DNA from 2 places in the Streptomyces sp. NPDC056222 genome. Region 1 is predicted to be linked to the other one. Evidence: predicted binding sites of a transcription regulator. Region 1 holds the regulator's gene; the other holds the start of a gene.
The links. Region 1 encodes HspR, which represses chaperone genes until heat shock. Its sites were predicted from a motif close to TTGAGNNNNNNNNNCTCAA; they were not measured.
Positions count from the first base shown of each region.

Region 2: the regulator HspR is predicted to act here: its motif matches at 4,438-4,456, upstream of lon (endopeptidase La).

Region 1 is NZ_JBHJTL010000025.1:68,544-76,382, forward strand. Features, by position in the region: gene clpB (ATP-dependent chaperone ClpB) at 1-1,645, opposite strand, end outside; gene ACFC0D_RS14945 (pyridoxamine 5'-phosphate oxidase family protein) at 1,766-2,179, shown strand; gene ACFC0D_RS14950 ((2Fe-2S)-binding protein) at 2,355-2,675, opposite strand; gene ACFC0D_RS14955 (helix-turn-helix transcriptional regulator) at 3,069-4,052, shown strand; gene ACFC0D_RS14960 (hypothetical protein) at 4,059-4,532, shown strand; gene ACFC0D_RS14965 (heat shock protein transcriptional repressor HspR) at 4,590-5,045, opposite strand; gene dnaJ (molecular chaperone DnaJ) at 5,050-6,237, opposite strand; gene grpE (nucleotide exchange factor GrpE) at 6,268-6,933, opposite strand; gene dnaK (molecular chaperone DnaK) at 6,933-7,839, opposite strand, start outside.
Region 2 is NZ_JBHJTL010000076.1:31,523-39,361, forward strand. Features, by position in the region: gene ACFC0D_RS28565 (hypothetical protein) at 1-71, opposite strand, end outside; partial or broken gene ACFC0D_RS28570 (ABC transporter ATP-binding protein) at 395-1,150, opposite strand; gene ACFC0D_RS28575 (zf-HC2 domain-containing protein) at 1,228-2,130, opposite strand; gene ACFC0D_RS28580 (RNA polymerase sigma factor) at 2,127-2,699, opposite strand; gene ACFC0D_RS28585 (hypothetical protein) at 2,765-3,355, opposite strand; gene ACFC0D_RS28590 (GNAT family N-acetyltransferase) at 3,713-4,348, opposite strand; gene lon (endopeptidase La) at 4,479-6,881, shown strand; gene ACFC0D_RS28600 (lytic polysaccharide monooxygenase) at 6,996-7,839, opposite strand, start outside.

The DNA of each region.
Region 1 (7,839 bases):
CGGTCCAGGCGCCGACCACGTCCGCGATGTCGTCGGGGCCGACCTCCTCCTTGACCATCGTGTCCTTCGAGACCTCCTGCTCGGCCTCGGACGCCTCCTCCAGCTCGCGTTCGAGCGTCGGGATCTCGCCGTAGAGCAGCTGGGAGGCGGTGTCGAAGTCACCGTCGCGCTGGGCCCGCTCGGCGCGGCCGCGGAGCTCGTCGAGCCGCTCCTTGAGCTCACCGACGCGGTTGAGGGACTGCTTCTCCTTCTCCCAGCGGGCGGTCAGACCGCGCAGCTCCTCCTCGCGATCGGCGAGGTCGCGGCGGAGCTTCTCCAGGCGCTGCTTGCTCGCGTCGTCGGTCTCGTTCTTGAGCGCCAGCTCCTCCATGCGCAGCCGGTCCACGGACCGCTGCAGCTCGTCGATCTCGACGGGCGAGGAGTCGATCTCCATCCGGAGCCGGGAGGCGGCCTCGTCGACGAGGTCGATGGCCTTGTCGGGGAGGAAGCGGGAGGTGATGTACCGGTCAGAGAGGGAGGCGGCGGCCACCAGCGCGGAGTCGGCGATCTGGACCTTGTGGTGGGCCTCGTACCGGCCCTTGAGTCCGCGCAGGATCGCGATGGTGTCCTCGACGCTCGGCTCGGCGACCAGGACCTGCTGGAAGCGGCGCTCCAGGGCGGGGTCCTTCTCGATCCGCTCGCGGTACTCGTCGAGGGTCGTCGCGCCGACCATGCGCAGCTCGCCGCGGGCCAGCATCGGCTTGAGCATGTTGCCGGCGTCCATGGCCGAGTCGCCGCCGGCGCCCGCGCCGACGACGGTGTGCAGCTCGTCGATGAAGGTGATGATCTGGCCGTCGCTGGCCTTGATCTCGGAGAGGACGGTCTTCAGTCGCTCCTCGAACTCGCCGCGGTACTTGGCACCGGCGACCATCGCGCCGAGGTCGAGCGAGACCAGGCGCTTGTCGCGGAGCGACTCGGGGACGTCGCCCTTCACGATCCGCTGGGCCAGTCCCTCGACGACGGCGGTCTTGCCGACGCCGGGCTCGCCGATGAGGACCGGGTTGTTCTTGGTGCGGCGGGAGAGGACCTGGACGACGCGCCGGATCTCCTGGTCGCGCCCGATGACGGGGTCCAGCTTCCCTTCGCGCGCGGCGGCCGTGAAGTCCGTACCGAACTTCTCCAGCGCCTTGTACTGACCCTCCGGGTCGGGTGTGGTCACCCGGCGTCCTCCCCTTGCCTTCTCGAACGCGTCCAGCAGCCGCTTCGCGCTCGCCCTCTGCCCGTCGAGGACCTCGCCCGCCTGGCCGCCCTTCGCGGCGATCCCGATGAGCAGGTGCTCGGTCGAGAGGTACTCGTCCCCCAGCTCCTTGGCCACCTTGGCGGCCTCGGCGATGACGGCGAGCAGCTCCCGGTTGGGCTGCGGCGGCGCGACCGTGGAGCCGGTCACGCTGGGCTGGGCGGCGAGCAGCCGCTCCGCCCCGGACCGTACCGCGGCCTGGTCGGCCTCGACGGCCACGAGCAGGTCGATGATGTTCTCGTTGTCCTGACCTGCGAGCAGTGCGAGGAGCAGATGCGCGGGGGTCAGATCGGGGTGCCCCCCGGACACGGCACGGCTGGTGGCCGCGTTGATCGCGTCCCGGCTCCTGTTGGTCAGTTCGGCGTCCACGTGCGCTTTCTCCTCCTCGGTGTGCGCTGTACACGGTCTATGACTCATCCAGCGTACACAAAGTTGAGTCTATTCCGCTCAAGGTGTCGCACATACCCGTCCCACGGGTAGGTTCCGGGCATGGCGACTGACCCGCGGAACCCGGACGACTCGTATCTCAGCTTCTGGCGCGAGTACCACATGAGCACCCTGACGACCCCGCGCGCGGACGGCACTCCGCACGTGGTGGCGGTGGGCGTCACGTACGACCCCGAGGGCGGCGAGAACGGCATCGCCCGGGTGATCACCAACAAGCACAGCCACAAGGTCGCCAACGTCCTGGCGGCGGGCCCCGAGGGCGCGCGCGTCGCGGTCTGCCAGGTGGACAAGGGGCGCTGGGCGACGCTGGAGGGCGTGGCGCGCATCCGTACGGAGGCGGACGTCGTCGCGGACGCGGTGGACCGTTACGCGACGCGCTACGGCCGGACCCCGGCCCCGAACCCGGACCGGGTGGTCATCGAGATCGCGCTGACGCGGGCCATGGGCCGGGCGTAGCACCACCCGCTCGCGTACGAGAGCCTCCGCACGGACCTCCGTACGGGCCTCCGTACGCGCTCCCGCACGAGCTTCCGTACGCGGACAGCACAACGGCGCCATCGCGTTTCAGGTCCGCGATGGCGCCGCTGTGTGGGGGAAGCACCTGAGCGATCTACAACGACGGGGGAACCGCTCAGGCACTGCGGGGGGTGGCGGTGATGGTCTCGGGCTCGAGCAGCTGGTGGTCCCGCTGGTCGAGATTGACGAAAATCATGCCGTACCGGATGGCACAGCGAACGGGCTGCGGGGCTCCGCGGGGCCGGCGCAGACACCGGTAGGCGCGAACGTCCTCGTCCTGCTCACGAGCGACGACGATCGGTTCTCCGAAGAGGGTGACCATCAACGAATCGCCACGGTGGGGGATTGCCGTGACGAGATCGATGAAATGCCACCCGGATCGATAGGCCGAAGCCATCTCTCGCCGGAAGACCCGGTCGTCCGGCGGCACGGTCATGCGTCCGCGCCCGCCGGGGAGGAGTCCCACACCGGATCGGCCTGGGCTGCCGGGGACACGTCCCACACCGGGTCGGTCACACCCGCCGGAGATACGTCCCACACAGGATCGCCGGCCGGGACGAGATCCCACACCGGATCACCGGGAGCGGCGACAACACTGACAGGAGCGCTGTCCCATACCGGGTCGCTGGTGGCCAGCGCTCCTACTGCCGCCGCCCCTATGAAGACGGAAGCAAGTACCGAGCGAAGCAGTTTTCTGGACATGAGCGGCTTCGACCTCACTTGATGGTTTCCTCTCCCCCGCGTACAAGACGATGGCTCAGTCTTTGCGCTTCCACCACCAGGGCAATGCATCATGTTCCTGAAATACAGGATCCTGGGGGGTGTTCAAATGCCGCAGAACGAATCAGAACCGACACATCCCCACGGTCATGTCGATCTCTGTGCAGCCGGATCGGACTTGTACGCCAGTGCGTTGCGTACCGGGCGAATAACCAGGAGCGAGGCAGAAGCCGCGCCCTGCCTCATGGACCTGGCACTTCTCCACCCGGACGCCGACGACCCCGCGTGGCTGCGGCCGGTCCCACCCTCGGCGGCACTGGCCCGGCTCGTCCACCCCCTGGAGCGGGAAATCCAGGAGCGCCGCAGCCTGGCCACGGGACTCTCCAGCGTTTTCGAGCCGTTCATGGCCATCAGCGCCCAGGACCCCTCGACGACCCACGCGATCACCGTCCTCGAAGGCATCAACCGCATCGACGCCGTCCTCGGCCGCGCCACCGCCGAGTGCTCGCAGGAACTACTGACCATCCAGCCCGGCGGCGGACGCAGCGAACACACCCTCAACACCGCGCTCCACCGCATCCAGCCGCTCCTCGAACGCGGGGTCCGCGTCCGCACCCTCTACCAGCACACGGCGCGCCACAGCCACGGCATGCAGGTCTACCTGGAACAGGCCGGCATGGACCGGCTCCAGGTCCGGACGCTGGAGGAGTCCATCGAGCGGCTCATCATCATCGACCGCTCGGTGGCCCTGATACCCGCCCGCCAGGACCGCCAAGTCGCCCTGGAGCTGCGCCATCCGGGCCTGGTCGAGTATCTTGCGACCGTCTTCGAACAGTCCTGGGCCCGGGCCACCCCGTTCGGCGAGCAGGTGCCCTACGCGCAGACCCACGACGGCATCAGCGGCATCCAGCGCTCCATCGCCAAGCTGCTCGTCGAGGGCCACGTCGACGAGGCCATCGCCCGCCGGCTCGGCATGAACGTCCGGACCTGCCGCGCCCACATCGCCAAGCTGGCCGCCGCCCTCGGCAGCGGCAGCCGAGCCCAACTCGGCTATCTCATCGCCCAGTCCGGAATTCTGAACCAGGACCACTGACCACACATGTACGCACAGATCGACCTGGACGGCCAGGCCGGCACCCTGCGGGTGTCCGGGCACGGGATGCCGACCGTGGAGCTCGTACGGGCCCCGGGAACCACCCCGGACCCGCACATCCCCATCGGGACCCGCAAGCGCGACCTGCTCACCCTCACCGTCGACGGGGAGCCCGCCCGCATCCGGCCCTCGCGAGGGCGGCTGCTGCGGCGCTCGTACCGGGTCGACGTCCGTGTCGGCGGCGTGCGCTACCGGCTCGTGCCGTGCGGTTACGTCGACAGCAGGCTGATCCGGGACGGGCGCCCGCTCGGCACCCTGGAGTCCTCCGGCGACGGCCGTGTCGACGACGACTGGGCCCCCGGCACGGAGCCCGAGCCCCTGGACCGGGCCGTCGGCACCGCCCTCGCCGCCGCCTTCGGCACCGGCGCCGCGCCGTGGTGGGAGACCCTCGGGGACATCGTCGGCGAACTCATCCCCTAGCACCGCACACACGAAGGCCCCCTCCCGCGGGAGGGGGCCTTCGCGCCGTTCCGAGAACTACTCGCCGGGCCGCTTGGGGCGCCACACCACCAGCGCGCTCGCCTGCTGCACGTCGGTGTACGGCACCAGGTCCCGCCGGTACGAGGCGTGCACCTGCGCCTCGCGCTGACGCATCGCCGACGCGGCGCCCTCGACGGCCGCCGACAGCTCGGCGACACGCTGCTGGAGCGCCGCGACCTGGTTCTCCAGCTCGATGATGCGCTTGATGCCCGCCAGGTTGATGCCCTCGTCCTGCGACAACGCCTGCACCGTACGGAGCAGTTCGATGTCACGGGCCGAGTAGCGCCGGCCCCGGCCCGCCGTGCGGTCGGGTGAGACCAGGCCGAGGCGGTCGTACTGCCGGAGCGTCTGCGGGTGCAGGCCCGAGAGCTGGGCCGCCACCGAGATGACGTACACCGGCGTCTCGTCGGTCAGTTCGTACGGATTGCGGCTGCGTCCCGGTCTGCTGTCCATCGGGTCAAGCTCCCTTCGCGGCCTGGAACAACTCTGCCCTGGGGTCCTCGCCCGCCGTCGCCTGACGGTAGGTCTCGAGGGCCTCGCGGGCCTTGTCGTCGAGCTCCTTCGGTACCGCGACCTCCACCGTCACCAGCAGATCGCCGCGCGTACCGTCCTTGCGGACCGCGCCCTTGCCACGGGCGCGCATGGTCCGGCCGTTGGGGGTGCCGGCGGGCAGCTTCAGCGTGACCGCCGGGCCTCCCAGGGTCGGCACCTTGATCTCGCCGCCGAGCGCCGCCTCGTCGAAGGTGACGGGCACGGTGACGGTCAGGTTGTCGTCCTTGCGGCCGAAGACCGGATGGGCGTCGACATGGACGACGACGTACAAGTCACCGCTCTGGCCGCCGCGCTCGCCCGGCGCGCCCTTGCCCCGCAGCCGGATCCGCTGGCCGTCGGAGACTCCGGCGGGGATACGGACCTGCATGGTGCGGGAGGACTTGGCCCGCCCGCTGCCCTTGCAGACCTCGCAGGGGGTCTCGGCGATCAGACCGCGGCCCTTGCAGTCCACGCACGGGTCGGTGAGCGAGAAGGATCCGCTGCCGCCGCGCGAGACCTGGCCGGTGCCGACGCAGGTCGGGCACACGCGGGGCGTGCCGTTCTTGTCGCCGGTGCCCGAACAGGCCTTGCAGGGCGCCTGGGAGGACATCCGCAGCGGCACCGTGGCGCCGTCCACTGCCTCGGTGAAGCTGAGCGTCACCTCGGACTCGATGTCCTGACCGCGGCGCGGCTGCGTACGCGTACCCGCGCCGCCGCCCGCGCCCCGGTTGAACAGTCCGCCGAAGACGTCGCCGAGGCCGCCGCCGAAGCCGCCCGCCCCGCCCGGGCCACCGGGGCCCTGGGCGCCGCCGAAGAGGTCGCCCAGGTCGAAGTTGAAGTTGCCGCCGCCCGGGCCTCCGGCACGGAAGCCTCCGTTGCCGAAGAGCGCGCGGGCGTCGTCGTACTCCTTGCGCTTCTTGGGGTCGCCGAGGACGTCGTTCGCCTCGGAGATCTCCTTGAAGCGCTCCTCCGCCTTGGTGTCGCCCTTGTTGGCGTCCGGGTGGTTCTCGCGGGCGAGCTTCCGGTACGCCTTCTTGATCTCGGCGTCGGTGGCGTCCTTGGGGACGCCGAGAACCTTGTAGTAGTCCTTCTCGACGAAGTCCTTCGTGCTCATCGACGTCCCTCCTCTCGGACGATCTTCGCGCTAGCCCTCCTCGGGGCCACCGCTCTCCTCGTCTGCCGACTTCTCTTCCTTAGCGGCCGGCGTCGCCCCGGGCTGGGGCTCGGCCACCGCCACGCGCGCGGGCCGGATGGTCCGCTCGCCGATCCGGTACCCCGGCTGCAGGATCGCCACGCAGGTCGTCTCGGTGACATCCGGCGCGTACGAGTGCATCAGGGCCTCGTGGATCGTCGGGTCGAAGGGCTCGCCCTCCTTGCCGAACTGCTGCAGCCCCATCTTGGCGGCCACCGTCTCCAGCGACTCGGCCACCGACTTGAAGCCGCCCACGAGCTCGCCGTGGTCCCGGGCCCGACCGATGTCGTCGAGCACGGGCAGAAGCTCCGTCAGAAGGCCCGCGACCGCGATCTCCTTGACGGTGACCCGGTCCCGCTCCACCCGACGGCGGTAGTTCTGGTACTCGGCCTGGAGCCGCTGGAGGTCCCCGGTGCGCTCGGAGAGCGCGCTGCGGACCTGGTCCAGCTGGGCGGTGAGACCTGCGGTCTCGGCCGAGCTCTTGCTGCTTGCGTCCCCGGCCGGGGCCGCCGGGCCCTCCTCCGTGGAGGGGGCCTCGGCGGCGTCGGCGGCGTCGTCAGGGGTGGCGCCGGAGGGGACGTCGGGCTGCTCGTCGAAGCCCGGGGTCTCCTCCGTCATCAGACAGCGCCGCCCTTCGGCTTCTCGTCGTCGACGATCTCGGCGTCGACCACGTCGTCGTCGGCCTTGGCCTCGCCCTGCGGGGCGTCGCCGCCGGCGGCCTGGGCGGCCTGCGCGTCGGCGTACATGGCCTGGCCGAGCTTCTGGGAGACGGCCGCGACCTTCTCGGTGGCGGTACGGATCTCCGCGGTGTCCTCGCCCTTGAGCTTCTCCTTCAGCTCGGCGACGGCGGCCTCGACCTCGGTCTTGACCTCACCGGGGACCTTGTCCTCGTTGTCCTTGAGGAACTTCTCCGTCTGGTAGACGAGCTGCTCGCCCTGGTTGCGGGACTCGGCGGCCTCGCGACGGGCGTGGTCCTCGTCCGCGTACTTCTCGGCCTCTTCGCGCATCCGGTTGACCTCGTCCTTCGGCAGCGAGGAGCCACCGGTGACGGTCATCTTCTGCTCCTTGCCCGTGCCCAGGTCCTTCGCGGTCACGTGCATGATGCCGTTGGCGTCGATGTCGAACGCGACCTCGATCTGCGGGACGCCACGCGGGGCCGGCGGCAGACCGGTCAGCTCGAACATGCCGAGCTTCTTGTTGTACGCCGCGATCTCGCGCTCGCCCTGGTAGACCTGGATCTGCACCGACGGCTGGTTGTCCTCGGCCGTCGTGAAGATCTCGGACCGCTTGGTCGGGATCGTGGTGTTGCGCTCGATGAGCTTGGTCATGATGCCGCCCTTGGTCTCGATACCAAGCGACAGCGGGGTCACGTCGAGGAGCAGGACGTCCTTGACCTCACCCTTGAGCACACCGGCCTGCAGGGCGGCGCCGATGGCGACGACCTCGTCCGGGTTCACACCCTTGTTGGCCTCCTGGCCACCGGTCAGCTCCTTGACGAGCTCGGCGACGGCCGGCATACGGGTG
Region 2 (7,839 bases), on a different contig from region 1:
AGCTCGGTACCGACGACGGACGTACGGGGCGGGCCCGCGGCCTCGCGGGGAGGTGCGGCGGTCGCGGTCAACGGAGGTCCTCGGGGGAGACGGGAGCGGTGGCGGTGGCGGGGTCCGGCCGGGGCGTCCGCCCGCCCGGGTCGTCCACCGTGGACGGGGCCGGGAGGGGCACCGCGGAGCCCGTGTCCGCACCCGACGCCGACGCGCCGGAGGAGGCAGAGGCGCTCGGCGTGCCCGACGCCGAGGTGCCCGGCTTGCCCGACGTGCCCGGGGAGGTGGAGGCGGCCGGCTTGCCCGACGTGCCCGGCGAGGTAGAGGTGCTCGGCGTGCCCGGCGTCGAGGTACCCGAGGAGGTGGAGGCGGCCGGCGTGCCCGACGCGGCCCTCGCGCCCGCCGCGTGCGACGCGCCCGGTGGGGTGCGGTGGGCGCGTAGGGCCGACGTGTATCCGCGCTCGATCGCGTTGGCCGACTCCCCTGCTCCCGCGATCCCCGATTCCTCGCCCAGGGCGGTGAGTTCGGCGGTCGTTCCCCGGAAGGCGACCCGGCCGGACTCGATCAGCGTGACCTCCGAACAGGCCGCTGCCACGTCCTCCACCAGATGGGTGGAGACGATCACCGTGGACGACGCGCCGATCTCCCGCAGAAGCGTCCTGAACTCGACCCGCTGCTCGGGGTCGAGCCCCGCCGTCGGCTCGTCGAGGAGCAGCAGCTCCGGTTCGTTCACGATGGCCTGGGCGATCCCGGCCCGCCGGACCATGCCCCCCGACAGCGTCTTGAGCCGGGCGTCGATGCGGTCGGCCAGACCCACCCGCTCCACGGCGCGCTCCACGGCGGCCGGGACGAGCTCCGCCGGCATCTCCTTGAGCCAGGCCACGTACGCCACGAACTCGCGGACCGTGAAGCCCGGGTAGTACCCGAACTCCTGCGGCAGATAGCCGAGGCGGCGGCGGATCTCCGACCGTTCGCGGTGCGCCCCCGCGTCCCGGCCCAGCAGCTCCACCCGGCCGTCCGACGGAGCGGCCACGGTCGCGAGGATCCGGATGAGGGAGGTCTTGCCCGCGCCGTTCGGGCCGAGCAGGCCGTGGATGCCGGGGCCGAGGGTCAGGTCGAGGCGGTCGAGCGCGACGGTGCGGCGGTGCCGGACGGTCAGCCCGGTCGCCGCGACCGTCGTGAGCGTGGAGGCCGGCGTGGACCGCGTGGTCCAGTCGGTCCCTGTGCTGGGTGTGGTCACCGGGTCTCCAGGTGGTCGAAGGAACGGCGTCGCAGGGCCAGCAGGCCCGCGCAGACGACTGCGGCCGCGGCCCAACCGCCCTGTGCGGCAGGGCCCGAGAGGTAGCGGGCCAGCTCGGCGGTGGCTCCGGGACGGCCGAGCACCGGACCGGTCACCGCGAGCAGCCAGCCGCCGGCCAGCGTGGCCGAGGCCGCCCGGCACCCCACGAACGAACCGAGGGCGAGGGCCGCCAGAGTCAGCGCGAGCGCCGGCAGCAGCCAGGCCGCGGCGCCCGGCACGCCGGTGACCGGCGGCAGCACGGCCCCGGCCGCGGTCAGTACCGGCACGCACACCCCCAGCACCGCCGCCGCCCGGGTGAGCAGCAGGCGCAGCCCGCCGGAGGGCGTCGCCACACCGATCTCGTACATCGGGTCGGCGTGACGTCCGTACGAGACGGCCACTCCGGCGAGCGGCAGCATCGGGGCGACGGCGAGCAGCGCCGGCCGCGCTTCCCGGAACCCGGCGCCGTACGCGAGCCCGACGGCGGCGGCGACCACGACGAGCACCGCCACCAGCCAAGCTCCGCGCAGCGCGGGCCCGACGGCCCAGAGCACGCGCGCCCAACGGGAGACCGGGGAGAGGCCCTGCCCGCCGATTCCGAGGCTCGGGCTCACGGCCGGGCGCCGGGGCGCGCGGCCTCGGCCGGCGGCCGTCTCCGTGCGTACCGTCTCCAGGAGCGACGCCCGTACGTCCGCGAGGACCGCACCGGAGCTCCCCGCGCGGACCGCCGCGGAGACGCGGACCGCGCAGCCTTCGCACGCCTCGACATGCTTCTCCAGGGACCACGCGTCGGGTTCGGCCGCCGAACCCGACGCGTACTGAGCGGCCAGCGAATCGGTCACGTGCCACGGCGCGGTCATGCGGTGCCTCCCAGGGCGTGCGGGCCGAGGGCGGCCCGCAGTTCGCGACGGGCCCGCAGGGCGCGCGTCTTCACCGTGCCCTCCGGTATCCCCAGCAGCCGGGCCGTCTCGCGCGTGGTCAGGCCGTCGACGACGGTGGCCCGCAGGACCTCGCGCAGCTCGGGCGAGATCCGGTCGAGCGCGGCGCCGACGTCCCCGTACTCCAGACCCGCGAGGACCCGGTCCTCGGCGGAGGGGGCGGGGGCGACCGGTTCGGGCGCGGCGCGCTCCGCACGGGCCCGGGCGCGCTGGGCGTCGACCAGGCGGCGGGCGGCGACGACCCACAGCCAGCCGCCGGCCTCACCCCGGCCGCGGTGGGAGCCGGCGGAGCGCCAGACCGTGACGAAGGTGTCCTGGAGGACCTCCCGTACGGTCTCCTCGTCCGTGCAACGCCGGGACAGCCGGGCGTGCAGCCATCCCGCGTGCCGGTCGTACAGCACGGCCAGCGCCTCGGCGTCCCCACGGGCGACGGCACGCAACAGCGCGGAGTCGTCCCGCTCTTCTCCCCGTTCGGGGCGCAACAGTCTCACGCCTCTCTATCGCTCGGAGAGCGGTCGGCGGTTCACGCCGCGGCCGAGAGCGAGGCCGGGGAGGCTCAGGGGCCGGTCGGGGGGCCGCCGTCGGGGAGGGAGGAGAAGACCCGCTGCATCGCGGGCGAACGGTCGCCGTCGGCGCTGACGACGACCCGGTAGTCGTACGTGACCACGTAGGTGAAGCCGTCGTGCACCGGCTTTCCGGACGGTCGCGCGGGCACCTTCGCGTAGGCCGGGGCCTCCAACGCCGCCCGCAGCTCCGCGACTTCGGCGGGTGTCATGCGGCCGTTGCGCGGGGGTTCGCTGCCGGAGCGGGTCGTGTAGCTGCCGTCGTAGTGGACGGTCAGCTGGTTGTCGACGCCCGCGAGACCCCCACTGACGTTCACCGTCACGAGGACCTCGCGCGGACCGTGCTCCTTGTCCTTCTTCACGGTCCCGCCCGAACTCGTCGGGACGGGCGGGGCGGTGTCCCCGCCGCCGGTCGGCATCGGATTCGTCGTGCCGCCCCGAGTCCCGTCCTGCGTCGCGACCGGGGGTTTCGGGGTGTCCTGGCCGCCGCACCCGGCCAACGCCATCACCGGGAGCAGCACGATCGACGCGGCCCGGATCCGTCCCGCGTACCGTCTCCTGCGCACCCTGTCCCCGAGTGTCATGTCCCTGAGAATCATGGGTCCGAGCATCCCCTCAGCCGAGCCGATTGACCAGGGCCGCGTGCAGGGCGTCGAGCCGGGGGCCGTGCGGTCCGCCGCATACCGCGAGGTCGCACGCGTCCTACCCGGCACGGTCCGCGTCACCTCCGGCGGGTGGCCCGCCGGGGCTCCTGTCCTCGATGCACTGCCCGCACCCGGGGTAGCTGGTCGTCACGACGACTGAACGTGTGGGGTGGGCGTGGAGGTTGCAGTTCGCGCACCTTTCCTTCACGCCGCGCGGCGCACCGGGTGGGCCGGGGCCGCGCGGTGCGCGTCCTCGCGCCGGTCGGCCCCGGCTTCGGGCCACGCGGCCCGGCACCGTCATACGCCCCGGACGATCCCCGTCAGCGGGCCCTCGTGGCGCCAGCCCAGGGAGTCGTAGAGCGCCAGTCCGTCCCTGGTCGCCGACAGGACGCCCGTCTCCGCTCCCGCCTGCGCGCCCGCCGCCTCGAGGGTGCGCATGACGTTGGCGCCCAGGCCGCGGCGGCGGTGGGCCGGGTGGGTCTCGATCTGGTCGGCGACCGCCGTCGCGCCCGTCGGAGCCAGCTGGCCGCGGGCGGCGAGCGTGCCGTCCGGTGCCACGATCCGAACCCGTACGACTCCGTCCCGGGTCTCCGTCGTCCGCGCGTACCCCTCCGGCGCCGGAGGCCGCACGCCGGCGTCCAGTGCCTTGGTCATCATGAAGCCGGGATCGTCCGGGACGGTCCACCCCGGGGTGATCCACTCCGCGACCTCCTCCGGCCCCGCCATCACCTTCAGCCACGCGTTCGGCTCGGTGATCTCCGCGCAGAGCTTGCCCACGGACACCGCGTCCGGCGCCGGCAGTACATGCCGGAAGACGTGCGTCGGCAGGCCCACGTCGATCCGGTAGCCCCAGGGCTCGACGACGGCGGACGGGGTGCCGCGCGAGACGGTCCAGCCCGCCACCCACGCAGATGTAATAGACGCCATATCCATGGAGGCATTACACGGCATTCTCCACCTGGGCGGGAGAGCGATCGCTCACAGCGAACGCGGCCGGGGGAACATTCGGTGGCTCACGTGCATTGAGTCCACATAGCTCAACTTGACTGCCGAAGGGGAGATCATGGCTTCGACGTCCTCACCGCTCACTCTGCCTGTGCTGCCGCTCGACGACGAGGTCGTGCTGCCCGGAATGGTGGTGCCGCTGGACCTGTCCGACAACGACGTACGCGCGGCGGTCGAGGCGGCGCAGGCCGCCGCCCGCTCCGATTCGGGCAAGCCCAGGGTGCTCCTCGTGCCCCGCATCGACGGGACGTACGCCGGGACCGGCGTCCTCGGCACCGTCGAGCAGGTCGGCCGGCTCTCCGACGGCGACCCCGGCGCGCTCATCCGCGGCCGCGGCCGCGTGCGGATCGGCGCCGGTACGACCGGCCCCGGCGCCGCCCTGTGGGTCGAGGGCAGCGTCGTCGACGAGGCCGTGCCCGAGCCGCTGCCCGGTGCCGTGACCGAACTGGTCAAGGAGTACAAGGCACTGGCCACCAGCTGGCTGAAGAAGCGCGGCGCATGGCAGGTCGTGGACCGGGTCCAGCAGATCGACGGCGTCTCCGCGCTCGCCGACAACTCCGGCTACTCCCCCTTCCTCACCGTCGAGCAGAAGGTCGAACTCCTCGAGACCGCCGACCCCGTCGCCCGCCTCAAGCTCGCCACGGCGCAGCTGCGCGAGCACCTGGCCGAGCAGGACGTGGCCGAGAGCATCGCGAAGGACGTCCAGGAGGGCGTCGACAAGCAGCAGCGCGAGTTCCTGCTGCGGCGCCAGCTGGAGGCCGTACGCAAGGAACTGCGCGACCTCAACGGCGAGACGGAGGGCGACGAGTCCGACGACTACCGGGCCCGCGTCGAGGCCGCCGACCTGCCATCGAGCGTGCGCGAGGCGGCCCTCAAGGAGGTCGAGAAGCTGGAGCGGTCCAGCGACCAGTCCCCGGAGGGCTCCTGGATCCGCACCTGGCTCGACACCGTCCTCGAACTGCCGTGGAACGAACGGACCGAGGACCAGTACGACATCCAGGGCGCGAAGGCCGTCCTCGACGCCGAGCACGCGGGTCTGGAGGACGTGAAGGAGCGGATCACCGAGTACCTGGCGGTGCGCAAGCGGCGCGCCGAGCGCGGGCTCGGGGTCGTCGGCGGGCGCCGCGGCGGCGCCGTCCTGGCCCTCGTCGGCCCGCCCGGCGTCGGCAAGACCTCGCTCGGCGAGTCCGTCGCGCACGCGATGGGACGGAAGTTCGTGCGGGTCGCGCTCGGCGGCGTACGGGACGAGGCGGAGATCCGCGGCCACCGGCGTACGTACGTCGGTGCGCTGCCCGGCCGGATCGTCCGGGCCATCAAGGAGGCCGGGTCGATGAACCCGGTGGTCCTGCTCGACGAGATCGACAAGGTCGGCTCCGACTACCGGGGCGACCCGGCGGCCGCGCTCCTGGAGGTCCTGGACCCGGCGCAGAACCACACGTTCCGGGACCACTACCTGGAGGTCGAACTGGACCTCTCCGACGTCGTCTTCCTGGCGACGGCGAACGTCCTGGAGGCCATCCCGGAGGCGCTGCTCGACCGGATGGAGCTGGTCAGGCTCGACGGGTACACGGAGGACGAGAAGGTCGTCATCGCCCGTGACCACCTGCTGCCCAGGCAGCTGGAGCGGGCGGGCCTGGAGCCGGGCGAGGTGGTCCTGGAGGACGCGTCGCTGCGGAAGCTGGCGGGGGAGTACACCCGGGAGGCGGGCGTACGGAACCTGGAGCGGTCCGTCGCGCGGCTGCTGCGGAAGGTCGCGGCGCAGCACGAACTGGGCGACCGGGAGCTGCCGTTCACGGTCGGTGTGGACGATCTGCGCGGGCTGATCGGCCGGCCGCACCACGTGCCGGAGTCCGCCCAGGACCCGGCCGAGCGGCGGACCGCGGTGCCGGGCGTGGCGACCGGACTCGCCGTCACCGGCGCCGGCGGCGACGTGCTCTTCGTCGAGGCTTCGCTCGCCGACCCGGAGACCGGTGCGGCCGGTCTCACCCTCACCGGCCAGCTGGGCGACGTGATGAAGGAGTCCGCGCAGATCGCGCTCTCCTTCCTCCGCTCGCACGGCGCGGAGCTGGAGCTGCCCGTGACCGGTCTGAAGGACCGCGGCGCGCACATCCACTTCCCGGCGGGCGCGGTCCCGAAGGACGGTCCGAGCGCGGGCATCACCATGACGACCGCACTGGCCTCGCTGCTCTCCGGCCGCCTGGTCCGCACGGACGTGGCGATGACCGGCGAGGTCTCCCTGACCGGCCGGGTCCTCCCGATCGGCGGCCTGAAGCAGAAGCTCCTGGCGGCCCACCGGGCGGGCATTACGACGGTCGTGATCCCGAAGCGCAACGAGGCCGACCTGGACGACGTCCCGGCGGAGATCCTGGAGAAGCTGGAGGTCCACCCGGTCACGGACGTCCGCCAGGTCCTGGAGATCGCCCTGGCCCCGGCGGAGGTCGCGGTGAGCGCGGCGGCGTAAGTCCCTCGCGAGGAAGCGGGGTGCCCTGCACGGGGCACCCGCTTCCTCGTGCCTCCGGCCTGCCCGAGTCGTGCTTCGGGCCTGCCCGAGTCGTGCCTCGGGTCTGCCCGTACGTCAGCCGTTCCGGCGGCGCGCCAGCAGCAGGCTGCCCGCTCCGAAGGCCGCCAGGGCTCCCGCGCCCGCGAGGGCGAGGGGGAGCGGGGAGGCGGGCGTCCCCGCGGATTCGGCGGAGAGGGCGGGGGCCTGTTCGTCGCCACCGTGGCCGGCGTGGCTCACCGTGGAGCGGTCGGCGCCCGCGGCGATCTTCGCCTCGCTCGGGGCCGAGGCCGCCGTCGTACCGCCGCCGAAGGTGACGTCCGAGCAGCTGTAGAACGCCTCAGGGCTGTCGTTGCGCTGCCAGACCTTGTAGACGATGTGGCGGCCGGTGCGGGCCGGCAGGGTGCCGGTGAAGTTGTAGAAGCCGTCCGTCGCCGTGCGGGCGGTGGCGTAGGTGGCCACGGGCGTCGCGTCCAGGTCCGACCACTTCAGGGGCTGGGTCGGGTCGAAGCCCTGCTTGGTGATGTAGACCGTCATCGTGCCGGAGTGCGGCGCCGTCACCCGTACCTTGAAGTCGAAGGAACCGGCGCCGACCGCCGTGGCCGGCCAGTCCGTGCGGGCCCAGTCGAGCGTCCGGTACTTCTCGCGGTTGGCCGAGCAGAGCTTGCCGTCCGGGATGAGCAACTGGTGCTGTCCGTCCGCGTTGGCGATGTTCACCTCGTTCCAGTCGTACAGCGGCTGGGTGCCGGAGTCGGCCACCAGGTCCTTGCACACCTGCGACTTCGGCGTCTCGGGGCCTTCCGCGTAACAGGCCGCCACCCGGCTCACCGGGTTGAAGACGGCGCCGTGGGCTCCGGCGGTGGAGGGGGTGAGGGGGATCAGCGCGGCCGCGGACAGGGTGACGGCCGCTGCGGTGCGACGG